2 regions of the Janthinobacterium pasteuri genome follow, and region 2 is predicted to be linked to the other one. Evidence: predicted binding sites of a transcription regulator. Region 2 holds the regulator's gene; the other holds the start of a gene.
The links. The regulator FliA, encoded in region 2, starts transcription of late flagellar genes. The targets are predictions, from matches to a motif close to CTAAAGTTTNNNNNNNNNNNGCCGNTA.

Region 1 (10,029 bases), on a different contig from region 2:
TTATTGACGCGACAATGAAATAATTGTCGTATTTCACACAGTAAGTGACATCAAGCAAGCCTTTGCCGTTACAGCAAAGGCCGCTTTACGCTATCATGAAGCGACCGGCCCCCTGCTCGCGCGCGCCGGCTTTTTGAAAGTATGATTGTGGAACAGATCGGCAACTTTGGCGCTTCAGGCTGCAACATCGGCGATTTACAGCTATTTTGCGATGCTGCGGACAGCCAGACGGCCGCCATGCTGGCGCCCTGCCCCGTCATGCGCCTCGAAGCCGGCGAAGCCATTGCCGACAGCAAAGGCACCAGTCTGTACATCGTCCTGCGCGGCTCGCTAGCCGTGGCGGCAGACACCCACACGGGCATGGATGATGGCACCGTCAGCAAGGTCTTGCCCGGCGAAAGCGTGGGCGAACAATCGGTGCTCGATGAAGCAAGCAACCTGGCCGCCATTTCCGCGCTGGAAGAAACCGATTTGCTGGTGATCGACGCGGCCGTCGTCTGGGAATTGATCGAGCAATCGAACGGCCTGGCACGCAACCTGCTGCGCTTGCTGTCGTTCCGCATCCGCGCCGCCAATGCCCTGCTGCGCCGGCGCCAGAAATTGGGCGAATTCTACCGCCAGCTGTCGATGGTCGACAGCCTGACGGGCCTGTACAACCGCGCCTGGCTGACCGATTTACTGCCGAACATGATCATCACCGCTCACGCCAGCAGCTCGCCGCTGTCGCTGGTGATGATAGATCTCGACCATTTCAAGCGCTTCAACGACACGCACGGCCACCAGGCGGGCGACCAGGCGCTGCGCATTGCCGCGCAAGTGCTGGGCGCAGCCCTGCGGCCTACGGATTTTGCCGTGCGCTATGGTGGCGAGGAAATGATGGTGATCTTGCCCGACACCAGCGAACACGTGGCTCTGCGGGTCGCCGAGCGCTTGTGCGAGCGCATGCAGCACGCCGTCATCTTCGCCGACATGCGCAGCGCGCTGCCGCACATCACGGGCTCCTTCGGCGTCGCCATGCTGGCGGCGGATCAGGACGACGAAGCGTTGATCGCGGCGGCCGATGCGGCGCTGTATCGCGCCAAAGCATCGGGCCGTAACCGCGTAAGCACCTGATAAAACGCCCATGGCGTCGTTGCAATGCCTCGTCGTACATTCGTACTGCCTTCGGCACTGCGCCTAGCCCTGGACATTTTCTCAGGCGCTTCCGGCGTAATATTGATCAGGCAGCCTTGCTGTCGGCCGGCTTGGCCGCATCATCCTTCTTGCTGCTGTGTGCGGCGATGAAATCCGCATAGCCCTTCTGCACCAGTTCATACGTCTTGTCGATATTGCCGGCGATATCGCCATTCAGCACTTTCAAGCCACCCAAGATATCGCGCGCTTCCTTGAAGCCTTTCTCCATGCCGCCGCTGATGGTATCCATGAACTTGGTCAGGGCCGTATCGTCGTCCATGCCCGGGTTTTGTTTTTTGAACGCGTCAAAAAAACCCGTCGACAGCGATACGATGCGGCTTGCCGTCGCCTCGGCGCTATTGTCCTGCGAGGCCGCATTCTGGATTGCATCGTCGCCGTACTGGCCCTTCAGCGCTTCATTGATGTTGGTGATGGCCGTCTTGTACAGCAACGCCAGCGGCTCGTTTTCCGAACCGATCGACACATTCAGCGAGGCCTGCATGATGGAGGCGTTCAACTGCAGCTTGCTGCGGTCATTCACGCTCATTTCAGTCCTGGCGCCGTGCTGGACCTTATCGTCCTTGCCGGCAACACCCGTACTGACGGAAGTCACGGAAGGGGAGGAATTGCCGCTTGCGGCGATGGGAATTGACACGATAGACCTCCTTGAACGGGCAATGTATGCCACCATGCGGGAAACGCCATGATGACCATCCTCTCGTGTAGTATCGGCAGGTTTTCAGAAAACTGTAGCCGCGACGCTTTGAGCGGCCCAGATAACCAATTAAGCAACGACCATCAATGACTACCCAGACTTTCCTTTGGCACGACTACGAAACTTTTGGCGTCCAGCCGCGCCGCGACCGCCCGGCCCAGTTCGCCGCCATCCGCACGGATGCCGACCTCAACGAGATCGGCGACCCGATCATGCTGTATTGCCAGCCTGCCAATGATTTCCTGCCCGACCCGCAATCGTGCCTGATCACGGGCATCACACCGCAGCAATGCTTGCAGCTGGGCGTGCCCGAGCACCAGTTCGCCGCCACCATCGAAGCGGCCTTTTCGGAACCGGGCACCATCGGCGTGGGTTACAACACCATCCGTTTCGACGATGAAGTCACGCGTTTCCTGTTCTGGCGCAACCTGATCGACCCGTATGCGCGCGAATGGAAGAACCATTGCGGCCGCTGGGACATCCTCGACGTGGTGCGCATGACGCACGCGCTGCGCCCGGACGGCATTCAATGGCCGAAGCGCGACGATGGCCAGACCAGTTTCAAGCTGGAACACTTGAGCAAAGAAAACGGCCTGGCCCACGAAGCGGCGCACGATGCGCTGTCCGACGTGCGCGCCACCATCGCCCTGGCGCGCCTGATCAAGCAGAAACAGCCGAAACTGTTCGAATTTTGCCTGGCGCTACACAAGAAGGACAGGGTCGCCAGCGAGATGGGCATGCACCTGGCCGCCAGCGAGCGCCAGCCCTTCCTGCACGTGTCCGGCATGTTCCCCGCCGAACGGGGCTGCCTGGGCATCGTCTGGCCGCTGGCCACGCACCCGAGCAACAAGAATGAGATCCTGGTCTGGGATTGCGCCTACGACCCGCGCGAACTGTTCAGCCTGGACGCCGACACCATCCGCACGCGATTATTTACGCGCAAGGAGGCCATGCCGGAAGGCATGACGCGCCTGCCCGTGAAAAGCGTGCACCTGAACAAGTCGCCCATGCTGGTCGGCAATCTGAAAACCCTGTCGCCGGCCATGGCCGCGCAATGGGGCATCGACTTGGATGCCGCGAAAATCAACGCGCAGCTGGCTGCCACGGCGCCGAACATGGAGGCGATCTGGGCCGAAGTGTTCCAGCGCCCGGGCGCGCATGTCGCGCTGGATGTGGATGAGGATTTGTACAACGGTTTCGTCAGCAACGACGACCGCCGCCTGCTCGAATCGCTGCGCCGCGACACGCCGGCCAAGCTGGCCACGGCGCGCCCCTCGTTTGCCGACGAACGCTTGCAGGAATTGCTGTTCCGCTACCGCGCCCGCAATTTCCCGCAAACCCTGAGCGAAGCGGAAAACCTGCGCTGGGAACAGCACCGCGCCGCCCGCCTGTTCGACGGCGACGGCGGCGCCCGCACCATCGAGATGCTGTTTACGGAAATCGACGTGCTGTCGGAATCAGTCGATGAACGGGGAGAAGAGATATTGGGCGAGCTGTACGATTACGCAGAGATGGTGGCACCCATGCGCGACTGAAACCCTAATGCAGAGAGACTGGGGTCCGACCCTGAGGGACTCGGCGTCCCCGTCCGACCCCGGCATTTAAGGTGTTGGGTTGTTATACAGAACGATGCGCATTGATCGCGTCGCGCGTCTCGATCGCCACGCGGCGCGCCGCATCGGCGAAGTCTTCGCCCGCTTGCGGCGTGGCATAGATGATGGCGCGCGAAGAGCTGATCATCATGCCCATGCCGTTCGCCGTCTGGCCCGCGCCGACGGTGGCGGCGATGTCACCGCCCTGGGCGCCGATGCCGGGCACCAGCAGCGGCATGTCGCCCACGATGGCGCGTACTTGCGCCAGTTCTTCAGGGAAGGTGGCGCCGACGACGAGCGCGCACTGGCCGTTCTTGTTCCATTTCTCGGCCACCAGGCGCGCCACGCGCTGGTACAGGGGCACGCCGTCCGTGTCGAGGAATTGCAGGTCCGAGCCGCCCGGATTCGAGGTGCGGCACAGAATGATCACGCCACGGTCTTGCCACGCCAGGTAGGGGTCGAGCGAATCCTCGCCCATGTACGGGTTCACGGTGACGGCATCGGCGCCGTAGCGCTCGAACGCTTCGCGCGCGTATTGCGTGGCCGTGGCGCCGATGTCGCCCCGTTTCGCGTCGAGGATCAGGGGGATATGCGGGTAATTCTCGCGCACGTAGCGGCAGATGTCTTCCAGCTGTTTTTCCGCGCCCAGCGCGCCGAAATACGCGATCTGCGGCTTGAAGGCGCAGGCCAGGTCGGCCGTGGCGTCGATGATGCGCGTGCAAAAGGTGGTGATTCCATCGGGTAAGTCGCGCAATTCGGCCGGCAGTTTCGCCAGGTCGGGGTCCAGTCCCACGCACAGCAGGGAATTATTGGCCGTCCACGCGGCGGATAATTTATTGATGAAATTCACGGCACACCTTCTCTATATTCAGTTGCAAACCCCGTATTGTAACGCGGCGCAGGGTTGCCACGGCGCGCCAAAGCAGCCATGGGCGACGGCCTGCGCTTATTAAACCGACATTGCGGGCCGTTTCAGGTATATTTGCCTCATCCCTTTTACTCTGCACGGAACCTATCATGCAAATCACCAATCGATTCACCAAATGGCTGCGCCTGGCGCTGAGCGTCACCGTCCTGGCCGGCATCCTGACGGGCTGCGGCTACAACGACTTCCAGAGCAAGGACGAAGCCACCAAGGCCGCCTGGGGCGAAGTGGTCAACCAGTACCAGCGCCGCGCCGACCTGATCCCCAACCTGGTCAATACCGTCAAGGGCTATGCCACGCACGAGCGCGAAACGCTGGAAGCGGTGACCAAGGCGCGCGCCGCCGCCACCAGTTTCCAGATCACGCCCGAAGTGCTGAACGACCCGGCCGCCTTCGAGAAATTCCAGCAAGTGCAGGGGCAGCTGTCGTCCGCCCTGTCGCGTTTGATGGTGGTGTCCGAGAAATACCCGGACCTGAAAGCCGACACGAGTTTTCGCGACTTGCAGTCGCAGCTGGAAGGCACGGAAAACCGCATCACCGTGGCGCGCCAGCGTTACATCGTCGCCGTGCAGGATTACAACGTGCATGCGCGCAGCTTCCCGAACAATCTGACGGCCATGGTCTTCGGCTACAAGGTCAAGCCGTCGTTCACGGTGGAAAACGAAAAAGCCATTTCGACCGCGCCAACCGTCAACTTCGGCAAATAAGATGAAAGCCTGGTCTTCTCTGGCGGCGCTGGCGACGGCGCTGCTGCTGTGCACCAGCCTGCCCGCCGGCGCACAGGGCTTGCAAGCCGTGCCGCCCCTGGCCGCGCGCGTGACGGACAACGCCGGCATGCTCGACACCAAGCAGAAAGCGGCGCTGGAGGGCGTGCTGGCCGACTACGAAGCCAAGACGGGCAGCCAGATCGCCGTGCTGCTGGTCAAGAGCACGGAACCGGAAGCCATCGAGCAATACAGTATCCGCGTGACGGATGCCTGGAAGCTGGGCCGCAAGGGCGTCGATGACGGCGTGCTGCTGATGGTGGCGAAAGACAATCCGTCATCCTTGCGCCGCCTGCGCATCGAAGCGGGCCGCGGCGTGCAGGGCGTGTTGACGGATGCGCAATCGAAACGCATCCTGCAAGACGTGATCGCCCCGCATTTCAAGCAAAATGACTATTACGGCGGCCTGGTCGCTGGTATTGGCGCGATTGCCACCCTGCTGAACCAGGAGCAATTCCCCGCTCCCGCACAGCAAAAGGCCCCGGCCACCGTGGATGCGGGCGGCCTGACCTTTTGGCTGCCGCTGCTGTTCTTCGGCTTCCTGGTCGTGCTGACCGTGTTCCGCTCGCGCGGCGGACCGACCCGGCTGCAGCGCGGCAGCAACTGGTCCAGCGGCGCCACGGGCGTCGTGCTGGGCAGCATTTTGAGCCAGGCGCTGAACAACCGTGGTGGTGGCGGCTTTGGCGGTGGCGGTGGTTTTGGCGGTGGCGGTGGCGGCGGTGGTTTCGGTGGCGGCGGCGGCGGTTTTGACGGCGGCGGCGCCTCGGGAGATTGGTAATGACGAAACAACTGACATTTGGACAGCGCTGCGGACGCGCCTTGAAGCATTTGCGCGGCACGCCCGCGACGGCGCGCCAGGCCTTTCCCGAACGCACCCTGAAAGCCATCGAAACGACGATTGCCGACGGTGAAGCGATGCACCAGGCGGAAGTGCGCCTGATCGTCGAGGCGGCCCTGACACCGGGCATGGCTTACCAGGGCGTGAGCAACCGCGAGCGGGCGCGCGAACTGTTCGCCCAGTATGGCGTGTGGGATACGGAAGATAACGTTGGCGTGCTGATCTATATCAACCTGGCCGAACACCAGGTCGATATCGTGGCCGACCGCAATGTGGGCCGGCGCGTCACGCCGGAACAGTGGCAAGCAGTGTGCCGTACCATGACGGGAGGCTTCAAGGAGGGTAATTTCCACGACAGTACGCTCGATGCCTTGCTGCAACTGAATACCTTGTTGCAAAGCCACTTCCCCGCCGACGGTACGCGCGGCAACCAGTTGCCGAACGAACCCATCCTCCTCTGATTCCTGCCCAGGGATTAAAATCTGCCCATTGCCGCGCAGGCTGGCAGGCTGGGCAGCGCGGCCCCTATTACCGCCGAGGAGCACACATGAAACTGATCAATCAAACCGCCATCGTCACGGGCGCCACGCAAGGCATCGGGCTGGCCTGCGCCACGCGCCTGATCGCCGAAGGGGCGCAAGTGATGCTGGTCGACATCAAGGAAGAAGGTGCGCAGGCGGCTGCCGCCCTCGGCCCGCAGGCGCGCTTCTTTTGCGCCGACGTCAGCCAGAAGGCGGACGTGGATGCCATGCTGAAGGAAACGCTGGCCCAGTTCGGCCACATCGATATCCTCATCAACAATGCGGGCGTCACGCACGCAGCCGATTTCCTCGATGTCTGCGAAGACGATTTCGACCGCGTCATGCGCATCAACCTGAAATCGATGTTCCTGTGTGGCCAGGCCGTGGCGCGCGAAATGGTCAAGCGCAACAGCGGCTGCATCATCAACATGTCCAGCGTGAATGCAGAACTGGCGATCCCGAACCAGGTGCCGTATGTGGTGTCAAAAGGTGCGATCAACCAGCTGACCAAGGTCATGGCCTTGAATCTCGCCTCGCATGGCGTGCGCGTGAACGGCATCGGGCCGGGCACCATCCTGACGGAACTGGCCAAGCAAGCGGTGCTGTCGAGCCCGCAGGCGCGCCACACGATCCTGTCGCGCACCCCGTTGGGCCGCTGCGGCGAACCGGAAGAAGTGGCCGGCATCGCCGCCTTCCTGGCCAGCGACGACGCCTCCTACATGACGGGCCAGACCATCTATGTCGATGGCGGACGCATGGCGCTCAACTACACGGTGGCCGTGAAGGAGTGAAAGTGAAACAGCATAGTTATATCAAAAAAGAATAATGCATATTTAAAAAGATCATTAGACACATATCGTGCGACGCAGCATAATGCACCTGTCTCCACTATTCTCCTCCAAGAAAATAGTTTTAAGCCCGCTTTCACCAGCGGGCTTTTTTTTTGCTATCACTGCTGAAACATGGCTATTCTTGCCATATCCCACAATTTCCTCGGTCGTTCTGCCTGCTGCAAAAAAATGTTGCGCCGTGTCATCGGCCCGTCATGTTCGCCCCCTATACTTGCTTCATCTGCTGTACAGGCAACCGATATGCCTGACTACAGACAGGTGTGCTGCGATGGCACACCACTCCCCTTTCATGACTGTGGCGCGCGCCGGCAAGGCGGGCGACATGGTGAGTACCGAGCAACTCTCAACTCTTGGCCCATTTCATTTGGGTTTTTGGCCCGCGTCCCCGCGGGCCTTTTTTTTGCCTGTACGGCAGGCTCTTGTGCGAAAACATGGTGGCCCGCCATGCACATGATATTGTGACTGCCTTTCCATCTGTCCTGACGCATCATGCCTTCACCATTACTCGAACTCTGCTTTGCCGACCGCCACGCACGCCTGCGCTACCGTACCGCACTGCTGTTGTATGTCCTGGTGATCCTGGTCGGCGACATACCCGGCGTGCGCGCGGACGTGGGCCAATATGCCTCGGGCGGCGTACTGCATTCCTTCGGCTATGGCGTGCTGGCCCTGATCCTGTTCAGCGGCACGGGCGGCAGCATGGCGCGCCGGGCGCTGCTGTCGGTACTGATGGTGGCGGCCATGGGCGCGCTGGACGAATTCATCCAGAGTTTCCTGCCTTACCGCCATGGCGCCGTGAGCGACTGGGTGGTCGATATCACGGCCGCAGCGGCGGTCTGCCTGCCACTGTATTTTCTCTGGCCCAAAATGGTCGCCGCTGCCCTTGGCAAGAGCGCGCCGCTGCCCGAAGCCTGACCGGGGGCAATGCCCGCCCGTCAGGCGCGATCCGCTACGTTATCCTGCAATGCCAGCCGCAACTGTCCCTGGCCGCACGCACTGGGCTTGCCCAGACGCCGCATCAGGGCGCGCGTTTCGCGCCGGCTGCCTGCCCCGATGGCGCGTGCCGCGTCGCGCTGCATGTCGAGCAACTGTTCCGAGCGCGCCAGCCGCACCAGTCCATGCAAGGCCTGGGTCAGTACATGGCGTGCACGGGCATCACGTGCAGTGCCGACGACGGCCAGCACCAACGTATCGATCAGTTTTGCGGTAGGGCCAGATGACATTTTTTCTCCCGATTCAACATTGAGGAAACGTGCGTGCGCACGACCTAGTGATTACCAACATCGTTTATACCAAGCACAGCAATGAGACGCTTGATCTGGCTCAATCGACAATGACGGCTGCCGCTACAAAGGCGCAGGCGGTACGGCGGCTCGCGCTAGCAGACGGCTAGGCTCAAGCCAGCGCCAGGGTCAGCGGCCGGCTGCGCCCCTGCACCATGGCCGAAGGCCAGGCCGGGTCGTGCGTCAGGTTGTGCAATTGGCTGCCGTCGAGCAGAAACGTGTCTTCCACCGTGCTGCCGGGCAGGCTGGGGTGGAAGGCCAGCGCCATGCCACGCTTGAGGATGATTTCCGTGTGCGCGCCGGCCGCCACTTCGGGCGCCAGATAGCCATGGATGCCGCCCTGCCGGCTGGTGCGCACCGTGTCGGGCTGGCCTGCATACGCATAGGCGCTGTCGAGCGCGTGATACACCATGCTCAGCGCATGGCCCGTTTCGCAAGCGTCGAGCGCCACCGCTTCCAGCGCCAGCATGGCGGCATCGGCATCATCCATGGCCACCGCCGCGCCATCGGCGCGACGCTGCGCAGGGCCGAAGCGCCGTTGACGGCTCAGGCTGGCGCACAGGCCGAAGCGCCGCGCGCACAAGGCCAGTACGACTTGCGTTCCCAGCACCACCTGGGCCGGCGGCGCGCGCCGATACCGGTGCTGGCGCTCCTCGCCGCTGACCAGCACATGCACGGCCTGCAAGCCCCGCAGCCACAGCGCGCGCACGCACGCGGCAGCCAACTCCTGCTCGCTCCAGTCGGGGCGGGCCTGGCGCAGCGCATCGGCAGCCGCGCCGGCAGCCAGCCGTCCTACCTTGCGATAGCGCTGCTGCTCCGATTCCAGCAGCACCAGCCGCTCTTCGCGCAGGGCCACGGGCAGGCTGCGTTCGTGCAAGCCTGGCCGGTCGGACAAGACCGGCGCACCAGCGGCCGCATGCTGCACGAAATGCTCGCGCAACTCATACAACTGCGGCTGCATCCACGGCGACACTTGCCACGTCCATGGTCCGCGCACTTCTTCCTCGCGCATGCGCATGGCTTCGGCTTCGTCGATCAGGATGTAGGCGGCATCGCGCGTCACCAGCACTTCCGCGCAGCCGCACTCGGCCGTATGGCTATGGCTGTTCGACGCGCCCGCCGTGGCCCACGCAAACCAGTCCACGCCACGCAGGCGCACGGCACCGACACGTTCCTGCTCCAGCCAGCCCCGCATCTGCGCCAGCTTGTGTGCCACTTCCAGTTCCAGCGGCCAGTTCATGACCGCTCCTCGTCCGGATTCAGGCGCGGCACTACCCCGCCTGCCCTGCCTGGCGCCTGCCGGGCCTCCTGTCGTTCATGCATAGCTGCTCCCTTCCTACATACAGACGTAAGACCGGCATGCGCAT
Region 2 (10,029 bases):
GTTCCAGCTGCGCAGCTATGGCAGTGGCCACGGCCAGCGCCCCGACAAGCCGAAAAAACTCGACGTGCCGCCGGAACTCGATCCGCTCGACCCCGCATCGCAGATCAAAGCCGCAGCAGACGCAGCAGACAAGAATAAAGGAAGCACACCATGAACGGCCTGAGATTGCCAGCCTGGCTCAGCGGAATGAGCAACAACGCCAGCAAGGGCATCGCCGCGCCTGTCATCATCATCATGCTGCTGGCGATGATGGTGCTGCCGCTGCCGGCCTTCATCCTCGATATTTTCTTCAGTTTCAATATCGCGCTGTCCATCATCGTGCTGCTGACGGCGCTGTACACGGTCAAGCCGCTCGACTTCATGGCGTTCCCGACCATCCTGCTGGTGTCGACCATGCTGCGCCTGTCGCTGAACGTGGCGTCCACGCGCGTGGTGCTGACGGAAGGCCATACGGGCGCCGACGCGGCCGGTAAAGTGATTGAAGCGTTCGGTCACTTCCTGATCGGCGGTAATTACACGGTCGGTATCGTGGTGTTCATCATTTTGACCATCATCAACTTCACCGTGGTGACCAAGGGTGCGGGCCGTATCGCCGAGGTAGGTGCCCGCTTCGCGCTGGACGCCATGCCCGGCAAGCAGATGGCCATCGATGCCGACCTGAACGCCGGCCTGATCGGCGAAGACGAGGCGCGCCGCCGCCGCACGGAAGTGGCGCAGGAAGCGGAATTCTATGGCGCCATGGACGGTGCCAGCAAATACGTGCGCGGTGACGCCATCGCCGGCATCATGGTCACCGTCATCAATATCGTCGGCGGCTTGCTGGTGGGCTTGCTGCAGCACGACATGGGCTTTGCCGATGCGCTCAAGAACTACACCCTGCTGGCCATCGGTGACGGCCTGGTGGCACAGATTCCTTCGCTGATCATTTCCACGGCAGCCGGTATCGTCGTCTCGCGCGTGGCCAGCGACCAGGACATCGGCACCCAGCTGGTGGGGCAATTGTTTGCGAAACCGCAAGTGCTATATATTACCGCCGGCATCATCGGCGGCATGGGCTTGATTCCCGGCATGCCGAACATGGTCTTCATCCTGCTGGCCTCATTGCTGGCCGGTTCCGCGTATTTGATCAGCAAGAAGCGTACGCAGGAAAAGGCGGCGGCGGAAACGCCGGCCGAAGCGCCGCAAGCGACCGTGGCGCCCGAGCAGGAAGAAGCCAGCTGGCAAGACATCATGCCCGTCGATACCCTGGGCCTGGAAGTGGGCTACCGCCTGATCCCGCTGGTCGACAAGACGCAGGGCGGCGAATTGCTCAAGCGCATCAAGGGCATCCGCAAGAAATTTGCCCAGGAAGTGGGCTTTCTGGCGCCACCCGTGCATATCCGCGACAACCTGGAATTGAAGCCGTCCGCCTACCGCATCACCCTCAAGGGCGTGGAAGTGGGCGTGGGCGAAGCATTCAACGGGCAGTTCCTGGCGATCAATCCCGGCATGGCCAGCGGCACCTTGCCGGGCCTGGCCACCAGCGACCCCGCGTTCGGCTTGCCCGCCACCTGGATCGACGCGAGCTTGCGCGACCAGGCGCAATCGATGGGCTACACGGTCGTCGATGCGGGCACCGTGGTGGCCACGCACTTGAATCATCTGATCACCTCGCACGCCTCCGAGCTGCTGGGGCGCGCCGAAGTGCAATCGCTGCTCGATCACCTGGGCAAGGATGCGCCGCGCCTGGTGGAAGACCTGGTGCCGAAGATGCTGTCGCTGTCGACTCTGCAAAAAGTGCTGCAGAACCTGCTGGCCGAGGGCGTGCACATCCGCGACATGCGCACCATCATCGAAACCCTGGCCGAGCATACGGTCAATACGCAAGACCCGAACGATTTGACGGCGCTGGTGCGCGTATCCCTGGGCCGCGCCATCGTGCAGCAATTGTTCCCCGGCGCGGCCGAACTGTCCGTGATGACCCTGGACAGCCGCCTGGAGCGCCTGCTGATGCAAGCCATGGGCAATGGCGGCGATGGCGCGGGCATCGAGCCGGGCCTGGCCGATACCATCGCGCACCAGGCGGGCCTGGCTGCCCAGCAGCAGGAAGCGCTGGGCCTGACGCCCGTGCTGCTGGTGCCGGCGCCGCTGCGCGCGTTGCTGTCGCGCTTCCTGCGCCGCGCCCTGCCGCAGCTGAAAGTGCTGTCGCATGCGGAAGTGCCGGAAACCAAGACCATTCGCGTCACCAGCCTGGTGGGCGCGCAATAGTTGGCATAGTCAATACCGGGGTCAGACCCTCAACACCGCCAACACCAAGGTCATCGCCAAGGTGTGAGGGGGTCTGACCCCAGCCTTTGCTTAGCCCTTGATTTTGGTCAAAAAAACATCAATTTCCTCCCGGCAAACTGAATAACGGGTACTTTCCCGTCCTGTTCCTTCGATCATTTCCTCCAGGCATCGCTAATAATAGAAACTGTCCGGGTGATCTGTGTCCATGTGGAAGACAGCACCCAAGCAACAGGAGTCGACGATGGTCACACAGTTCAGCCAGTATTGCGCCACCCCCGCCTTGGGAGGCCGGTCATGAATGTGAAGAAATTTACGGGCGCCTCGTCGCGCGATGCGCTGCGCAAGGTGCGCGAAGCGCTGGGCCCCGATGCCGTGATCCTGTCGAACCGCCAGGCCGATGGCGTGGTGGAAATCCTCGCGCTGGCCAATGACGATGCCGCTTCGCTGGCCTCGCCGCCGGCCGCGTCCGAAATGGCCCAGCCCCGTCCCCAGTTGCAGACCCAGTTCGCCACGCCGCAGCGTCCGGCCGCCCCGGCCCAGCGCCCGGCTGCGCTACGCGCGGCCGCGCCGCGCCAGGCTTCTTCCGAGCCAGTGGACATGGCCCGCATGCAGCAGATGATGGCCAGCGCGCTGGCGCACGTCAAAGAGAACGCCGCCGCCGAGATGAGCGGCATGATGAATGAAATCCGCGCCATGCGCGGCATGATGGAAACCCAGCTGGCGGAAATCTCGTGGGGCTCGACGCAGCAGCGCGAGCCGCAAAAAGCCGTGGTGCTGCGCGAAATGCTGGCCGCCGGTTTTTCGGCCAGCCTGGCGCGCTACCTGATCGACAAGCTGCCCGCCGGCCTCGATGGCGCGCAAAGCATGCGCTGGATCAAGACCGTCCTCAGCCGTAACCTGAATACGGTGGCCAATGAAGACGCCATGCTGGAGCAGGGCGGCGTGTTTGCCCTGGTGGGCCCGACCGGCGTCGGCAAGACCACCAGCACGGCCAAGCTGGCGGCCCGCTGCGTGATGCGCCATGGCCCTGAAAAGCTGGCCCTGATCACCACGGACGCCTATCGTATCGGCGCGCATGAACAGCTGCGCATCTACGGCAAGATCCTCGGCGTGATGGTGCATTCGGTGAAAGATGAAGCGGACTTGCGCATCGCCCTGAAGGAATTGAAGAACAAGCACACGGTGCTGATCGATACGGTGGGCGTGAGCCAGCGCGACCAGATGGTCACGGAACAGGTGGCCATGTTGTCGGGCGCCGGCGCCGATGTGAAACGCCTGCTGTGCCTGAATTCCACGGCGACGCAGGAAACCCTCAATGAAGTGGTGCGCGCCTACCAGGGCAGCGGCCTGGCCGGCTGCATCATGACCAAGCTCGATGAAGCGGCTTCGATCGGCAATGTGCTCGACGTGGTGATCCGCCAGAAGCTGAACCTGTTTTATGTGTCGAACGGCCAGCGCGTGCCGGAAGATTTGTACCTGGCCGACCGCGGCTACCTGATCGACCGCGCCTTCAAGCTCAAGCGCGATGCGGCGGCGACGCAGTTTTCCGATGCCGAACTGCCGTTGCTGATGGCGCAGGCGGCTGCCCGCAACAATGAAGCGCGCGGGGTGCACCTTGGCTAATTTCGATTTCGACCAGGCCGAGGGCTTGCGCCGCATGCTGGCCGGCCCGCAGCCGCGCGTGATGACATTTTTATCGGCCACGCCGCAAGATGACAAGGGCGCCATGCTGGTCAACCTGGGCGCCTCGCTGGCCTACGGCGGCAATGACGTGCTGCTGCTCGACGCCAGTGGCGGCAGCGATGGCGTCGCTGCGCGCCTGGGACTGGCGCACGGCGCCAGCCTGCGCGACGTGGCGCGCCAGCAGTGCGCGTTGAACCAGGTCATCCACCAGGTGCCGCAAGGCTTCGGCGTGGCCAGCCTGGGCGCGCGCAACCATTTGATGGATAGCATGGACTATGCGGGCGAGGAAGAATTGCGCCGCCTGGGCAAGACCTTCGAAGTGCTGGCGCGCCAGAGCGGCATCGTGCTGGTCGACGGCGTCGTGGCCGACGAGGGCGATTGCTTCCCCGTGCCGCTGATGGCTTCGTCCGATATCGTGGTGCAAGTCTCGACCAGCGCCACCTCGATCAAGGCCGCGTACTGCCTGATCAAGCGCCTGAGCCAGGAACTGGGACGCCGTCCTTTTGGCATTCTGGTCACCGGCGCTTCCGAATCCGAGGCAAAAGTGGTATACGATAATATGGCGCAAGCGGCGAGCCGCTACCTGGCCGTGAAACTGACTTCGATGGGGTCGGTGCCTGCCGATGAGTATCTGCACCGTGCGGCGCGGCTGGGCCGCAGCGTGGTCGATGCCTTTCCGCTGGCGGGGGCCTCGGTGGCGTTTCGCGGACTGGCCGAGCGGCTGGCCCGTTCGGCGGCGCCGGTGCTCGGTGGCACCTTGTATCAGACGGGGAGCTTGCAGCAGTTCAGCGCCTGATTCCATCATCAGCACACGATAGCAGTTAAAACAATAAGCAGCCTATGTACACGGTCAAAGGGAAATCGAACAAGGACTATTTGCTGACGGAGCACATTCCGCTGGTGAAGCGTCTGGCGCACCATATGAAGGCGAAATTGCCGCCTTCGGTCGAGGTCGATGACCTGATCCAGGCCGGCATGATCGGCCTGCTCGACGCCATCAGCCGCTATGAAGAGACGCATGGCGCGCAGTTCGAGACGTATGCCGTGCTGCGCATCCGCGGCGCCATGCTCGACGAATTGCGCACCAGCGACTGGCTGCCGCGCAGCATGCGCCAGAACATGCGCAAGATCGAAGAGGCGATGAGCACCCTGCAGCAGCGCCTGGGCCACCCGCCGACGGAGTCGGAAGTGGCGAAATTGCTGAAGATGTCGCTGTCCGACTACCAGGAAATGCTGGGCGACGGCGGCGGCCACCAGTTGCTGTACTACGAAGACTTTCATGACCCGGACGGCAATGACAGCTTTCTCGACCGCCATTGCGTGGACGAGGACAGCGACCCCTTGCGATCCCTGCTTGATACCGATTTCCGGCAATCCGTGATCGATGCCATCGACGCGCTGCCGCCACGCGAGAAAATGCTCATGGGCCTGTATTACGAAGAAGAGCTGAATCTGAAGGAGATCGGCGCGGTGATGGGCGTGTCCGAATCGCGCGTCTCGCAGCTGCATACCCAGGCCGTCGCGCGCCTGCGCGCAACCTTGAGGGAGCTGGCGTGGACTGGTCCAGCGTAATCGGGCTGGCGCTGGCGCTGGCGGGCCTGCTGGTCGGCCAGGCACTGGAAGGCGGCAAGATGGCCTCCCTGCTGCAGCCGGCCGCCTTTGCCATCGTGGTCATTGGCACCTTCGGCGCCGTGCTGCTGCAAACGCGGCTGCGCACCTTTGTGCGCGGCCTGGAAATGCTGCGCTGGGTGTTCCTGCCGCCGGCCGACACGCGCGCCGCGCTGGCGCGCGACATCGGGCAATGGAGTTTGACGGCGCGCCGCGACGGCCCGCTGGCGCTCGAGCGCCTGATGGAAAACACGGCCGACCGCTTCAACGCCAAGGGCTTGCGCATGATCGTCGACGGCATCGCCCCCGACAAGCTGCGCCAGCTGCTCGACGTGGAAATCTCCGCCTATGAAATGGCTGAGCGCCAGGCCGTCAAGGTGTGGGAATCGGCGGCCGGCTATTCGCCCACCATCGGTATTCTGGGCGCCGTACTGGGCCTGATCCACGTCATGGAAAACCTCACCGACCCGAGTAAATTAGGTAGCGGCATCGCCGTCGCCTTTGTCTCGACGATTTATGGCGTGGGCCTGGCCAATCTGTTGTTCTTGCCGGTGGCCAATAAACTCAAGGCCATCGTCTCGCGCCGCGTGCTGCAATATGAAATCACGGCCGCCGTGCTGTACGACATCGCCACGGGCGACCATACGCGCATCATCGAAGAGCGCGTGGCCAGCCTGCTGCACGAGCACTGAGCATGATGCGGCGCGCGCGCAGGAAGTATGACGAGGAACCGGACAACCAGGACCGCTGGCTGATCTCGTACGCCGACTTCATCACTTTGCTGTTCGCCTTTTTCGTCGTGATGTATGCGATTTCGCAAGTCAACGAGGGCAAATACCGCGTCTTCCAGAATGCCATCGGCCAGGCTTTCAGTCTGGAAAAGGGCGCGCCGCCCATCATCATGGAAGCACCGCAAGCGATCCCGCTGCCGAATCCCGCCCTGAAACGCCGCACGGAAGCCATCCGCCGCGAGCGCGAACACATGACGCGCCTGGCGCAGGACCTGACATCCACCCTGGCGCCGCTGGTCAAGGAAGGAAAAGTGCGGGTCACGCAGACGAGCCGCGGCGTGAGCGTGGAAATCAATGCCAGCGTGCTGTTCGACCCGGGCGCGGCGCGCCTGACGGCGGAATCGGACCAGGCCTTGCGCGCCGTCGCCGTGCTGCTCAAGGACGACACGCACGACGTGCAGGTGGAAGGGCATACGGATGTCCAGCCGATCAGCAATTCGGCCTTTGCCTCGAACTGGGAATTGTCTGCCGCGCGCGCCAGCGCCGTGGTGCGCCTGTTCATCGCCAGCGGCGTGCAAGCGTCGCGCCTGACGGCCGTGGGCCACGCCGACAACATCCCCGTGGCGCCGAACGCCACGCCGGAAGGGCGCGCGCGCAACCGCAGGGTCGCCGTGACGATTTTATCCGGCATCCCGGAAACGGTGACGGAAGTGCCGACGGCGCCTGTTGCACCTGCGCCGGTACCGGCTAACTGAACTCCGTTGCTTGGTACAATCGCGGCCTTCTCCCTTTTTATCTCTCGATCATGAAAAGCAGTTCCCTGGGCGGTCTCGTCTATTCCACCGAAACGGGCCGCATGTGTCCCGCATGCCGCCAGCCATTGGCGCAATGCGCGTGCAAGGCGCAAGCCAAGGCGGCGCCTGCGGGTGACGGCGTGGTGCGCGTGTCGCGCCAGACCAAGGGACGCGGCGGCAAGAGCGTCACCGTGGTGAAGGGCTTGCCGCTGGACGCCATCGCGCTGGCCCTGCTGGGCAAGCAGCTGCGCACGCAGTGCGGCTCGGGTGGCACCGTCAAGGATGGCGTGATCGAAGTGCAGGGCGACCATGTAGAGACGGTGATGGCCGCGCTGGCCAAGCTGGGTCACCAGCCGAAAAAGGCCGGCGGCTAGCCGGCTCGCGTGCGTGCGGCACTGTGCCGCGCGCCTGTGGTAACGTGCGTTTTCAGTCCACGCGCGCCACTTCATGATGAATATCAAACTTACCGGCATCGCCATCGCCGCTGCCATCGCGGCAGCGCTGGCGCTGGCGTACTGGCCCGCATCCGACGGCGGCGCGCCCGCAGTTGCTGCCACCGCTGCCGCCAGCGGGCCAGCGGGACGCAGCCTGGAATCGTATTTGAATATCGATGCCAGCCCGGTCGCCGATGCCGCGCCCGTTGTCGTGTCCCTGGCGCTGCGGCTCGAACGCCTGGGTGCCAGCGGCAGGGCGGAAGACGCGTATGCGGCCTTCAATCTGATCGACGACTGCATCGTTTTTCAACGCGAAAGCCGCTTGCCGGGGCTGGAATTCGAGCTGGGACGCGAGATGACGGCGGAAGAAAAAGCCGCCCAGCAGCAGCTGTGCGCGGGCCTGACGCAGCGCCAGCGCGACGACCGCCTCGGCTATCTGGCCACTGCCGCGAAGGCGGGCGTGCCGGGTGCTGCCACGCTGTTCCTGTCGGAAGGCCCGTTCGGCGACCGCAGCGCGCTGCGCAACCGTCCCGACGATCCGCTGGTGCAGGCATGGAAGCGGCAAGCCATCGCCCAGCTGACGGCGCAGGCGGACGAGGCGGAACTTTCCAGCGTGGCTACCCTGATGATGGCGTATCTGCGCGATGGCGAGGTGGTGCAGAAGGATGCGCCGCAAGCGTATGGCTACCTGCTGGCCCTGCGCCTCGTCTACGACGACATCCTGGCGCCCGGCGTCACCAATCCCTACCAGGATGAATACTGGCACTGGCTGCAGGCTGAACTGACGCCGGTGCAGCAGGCTGCCGCCGCAGCGAAGGGCCAAGCCATCGCGGCGAAATTTCGCCAGCACACGGGGCGTCCCGCGCACGGATGAGCTGGCAAGGCCGCTGCGCCTTGCCGGGGGGGATCTGTCAAATAAGGGAAATAAGAAGGGAAATTAGCCGATCACGACGCGCCGGCTGGCCGTGTTCGTCATCGGTTGGCCGCTGGGGCCGTAGAAGTTGCCGCTCTGAGCCGTGGGGCGCATGGCGTTCAGGGCGCCTTGTGTGTGCAGCATGTGCTTGTTGACCAGCAGGCTGTTCAGCCGGTTTTGCTCCTTGGCTTCGCGCGTGGTCTCGAGCAGGGCTTTCCACAGGGATGCCGCTTCGGCTTCGCTGGCGCCGACCAGCCAGTCTTCCATGCCCGCCTCGGCGGCCGTGAAACCGGCTGCCGCCAGCGCCTGGTGGCGTTGCGCCGCCAGCTGGCTCAATTGTCCTACGAGTGCCGTCTTGCGCGCCGTGAGCTCCGTGATCGCATCGATGTCAGCGGCAACCAGATGCCGCTGTTCTTCTTTCATCAATGCCAGCAATGTGGTCATGAGCTGTTGCTCGTCGCGCAGGCTGGAAAACGGAGTCACTGATTGCATGAGGGAACCTATCTATTTCGTGAGTGCAGCAAGTCCTTGACTGTGTCGAGGAGACCGTCCGCTACTTTTTCAGAGTTGACCTGGAACTGGCCGTCGGCGATCGCCAGCTTGATGCGTTCGACTTTTTTCGTGTCGAACACGGCGCCGCTGCCGGCAGTTGCACTGGCCGCTAATGCCTGTCCTTGCGGCGACAGGCGTACATTGTCCGACGTCGTCGGTGTTGCCTGGGCTTTCTCGGCATTCCGGGCGCCAGAGGTGCTCGCGGGCGCCACCGGCAGGCCGGGATTGCTTTTAATGGTGTTATCGGTAATTTTCACAGCGTGATCCTCGTCTGGTCGAAGTCAAGAAACTCCGGGATATGTGTGGTTATCGGCACCTTCTGCCGAAACTTTAGTGCGCCAGACCAGAATATCGCTGTCCATCCGTGTTTAAAAGGCGACCTCCACCATGCCACCTGCACGCGCCACGCCGCTGATCTGCTGGCCGCTCTGCGTGCGTACCTGTACCGTCTGACCATCGCCGGCGCTACCGATGGCGCGTCCTTCTGATGCTACCTGGAAACCGTTGCCACTGGAAACGACGCGCACCAACTGGCCCTGCATCACCACCGGCTTGCGGCGCAGGGTGTCGAGGCGCATCGGCGTGCCTGGTGGTAAGGAGATATTCGTGCTTGCACCCACGACCTGGGCCATGTCGGTGGCGATGCCTGCCGGTAATGCGGCCAGGTCGCCCTGCATCGTCACCAGCTGGCTGGCATCGATGGCTTGCCCTTGCGCCAGCGGCACGGCGCTGGCCACGTAGTCGCCCACGACGGCCACGTTGGCCTGCAAATAGATGGTCCAGTTGCCTGGCACCGTGCAGCGCACGCCCACGGTGGTCTTGCCCCAGGCGCGGGCGCCCGGCGCCATGAATGCTTGCGGTGCGGGGCAAGCGGCCAGGTTCAGGCGCGGATCGACGGCGCCGACGGTGATCGTCACCTTGCCCGGCAAACCGTTGCTTTGCACCTGCAGGAATTGTTCCACGCTGTTGCGCAGCGCTTCAGGCGTTTGCCGGCCGGCGTTTTGCGCCTGGGTTAGCGTTGGCAGGGCGGCAAGAGCGAGAAGGAG

Region 1: a site for FliA is predicted at 1,900-1,926, ahead of ACQ4WN_RS05185 (DUF5610 domain-containing protein). Genes of this name have one in related genera too.

Annotation. Positions count from the first base shown of each region.
Region 1 is NZ_JBNYXS010000003.1:189,907-199,935, forward strand. Features, by position in the region: gene ACQ4WN_RS05180 (GGDEF domain-containing protein) at 148-1,113, shown strand; gene ACQ4WN_RS05185 (DUF5610 domain-containing protein) at 1,220-1,828, opposite strand; gene sbcB (exodeoxyribonuclease I) at 1,975-3,423, shown strand; gene pyrF (orotidine-5'-phosphate decarboxylase) at 3,506-4,330, opposite strand; gene ACQ4WN_RS05200 (LemA family protein) at 4,498-5,112, shown strand; gene ACQ4WN_RS05205 (TPM domain-containing protein) at 5,114-5,947, shown strand; gene ACQ4WN_RS05210 (TPM domain-containing protein) at 5,947-6,468, shown strand; gene ACQ4WN_RS05215 (SDR family NAD(P)-dependent oxidoreductase) at 6,555-7,319, shown strand; gene ACQ4WN_RS05220 (VanZ family protein) at 7,869-8,294, shown strand; gene ACQ4WN_RS05225 (hypothetical protein) at 8,315-8,602, opposite strand; gene ACQ4WN_RS05230 (M24 family metallopeptidase) at 8,775-9,902, opposite strand.
Region 2 is NZ_JBNYXS010000012.1:23,091-33,119, forward strand. Features, by position in the region: gene flhB (flagellar biosynthesis protein FlhB) at 1-154, shown strand, start outside; gene flhA (flagellar biosynthesis protein FlhA) at 151-2,247, shown strand; gene flhF (flagellar biosynthesis GTPase FlhF) at 2,563-3,891, shown strand; gene ACQ4WN_RS13785 (MinD/ParA family ATP-binding protein) at 3,884-4,747, shown strand; gene ACQ4WN_RS13790 (RNA polymerase sigma factor FliA) at 4,792-5,523, shown strand; gene ACQ4WN_RS13795 (flagellar motor protein) at 5,505-6,251, shown strand; gene motD (flagellar motor protein MotD) at 6,257-7,045, shown strand; gene ACQ4WN_RS13805 (translation initiation factor Sui1) at 7,096-7,458, shown strand; gene ACQ4WN_RS13810 (hypothetical protein) at 7,532-8,392, shown strand; gene ACQ4WN_RS13815 (flagella synthesis protein FlgN) at 8,456-8,923, opposite strand; gene flgM (flagellar biosynthesis anti-sigma factor FlgM) at 8,932-9,240, opposite strand; gene flgA (flagellar basal body P-ring formation chaperone FlgA) at 9,352-10,029, opposite strand, start outside.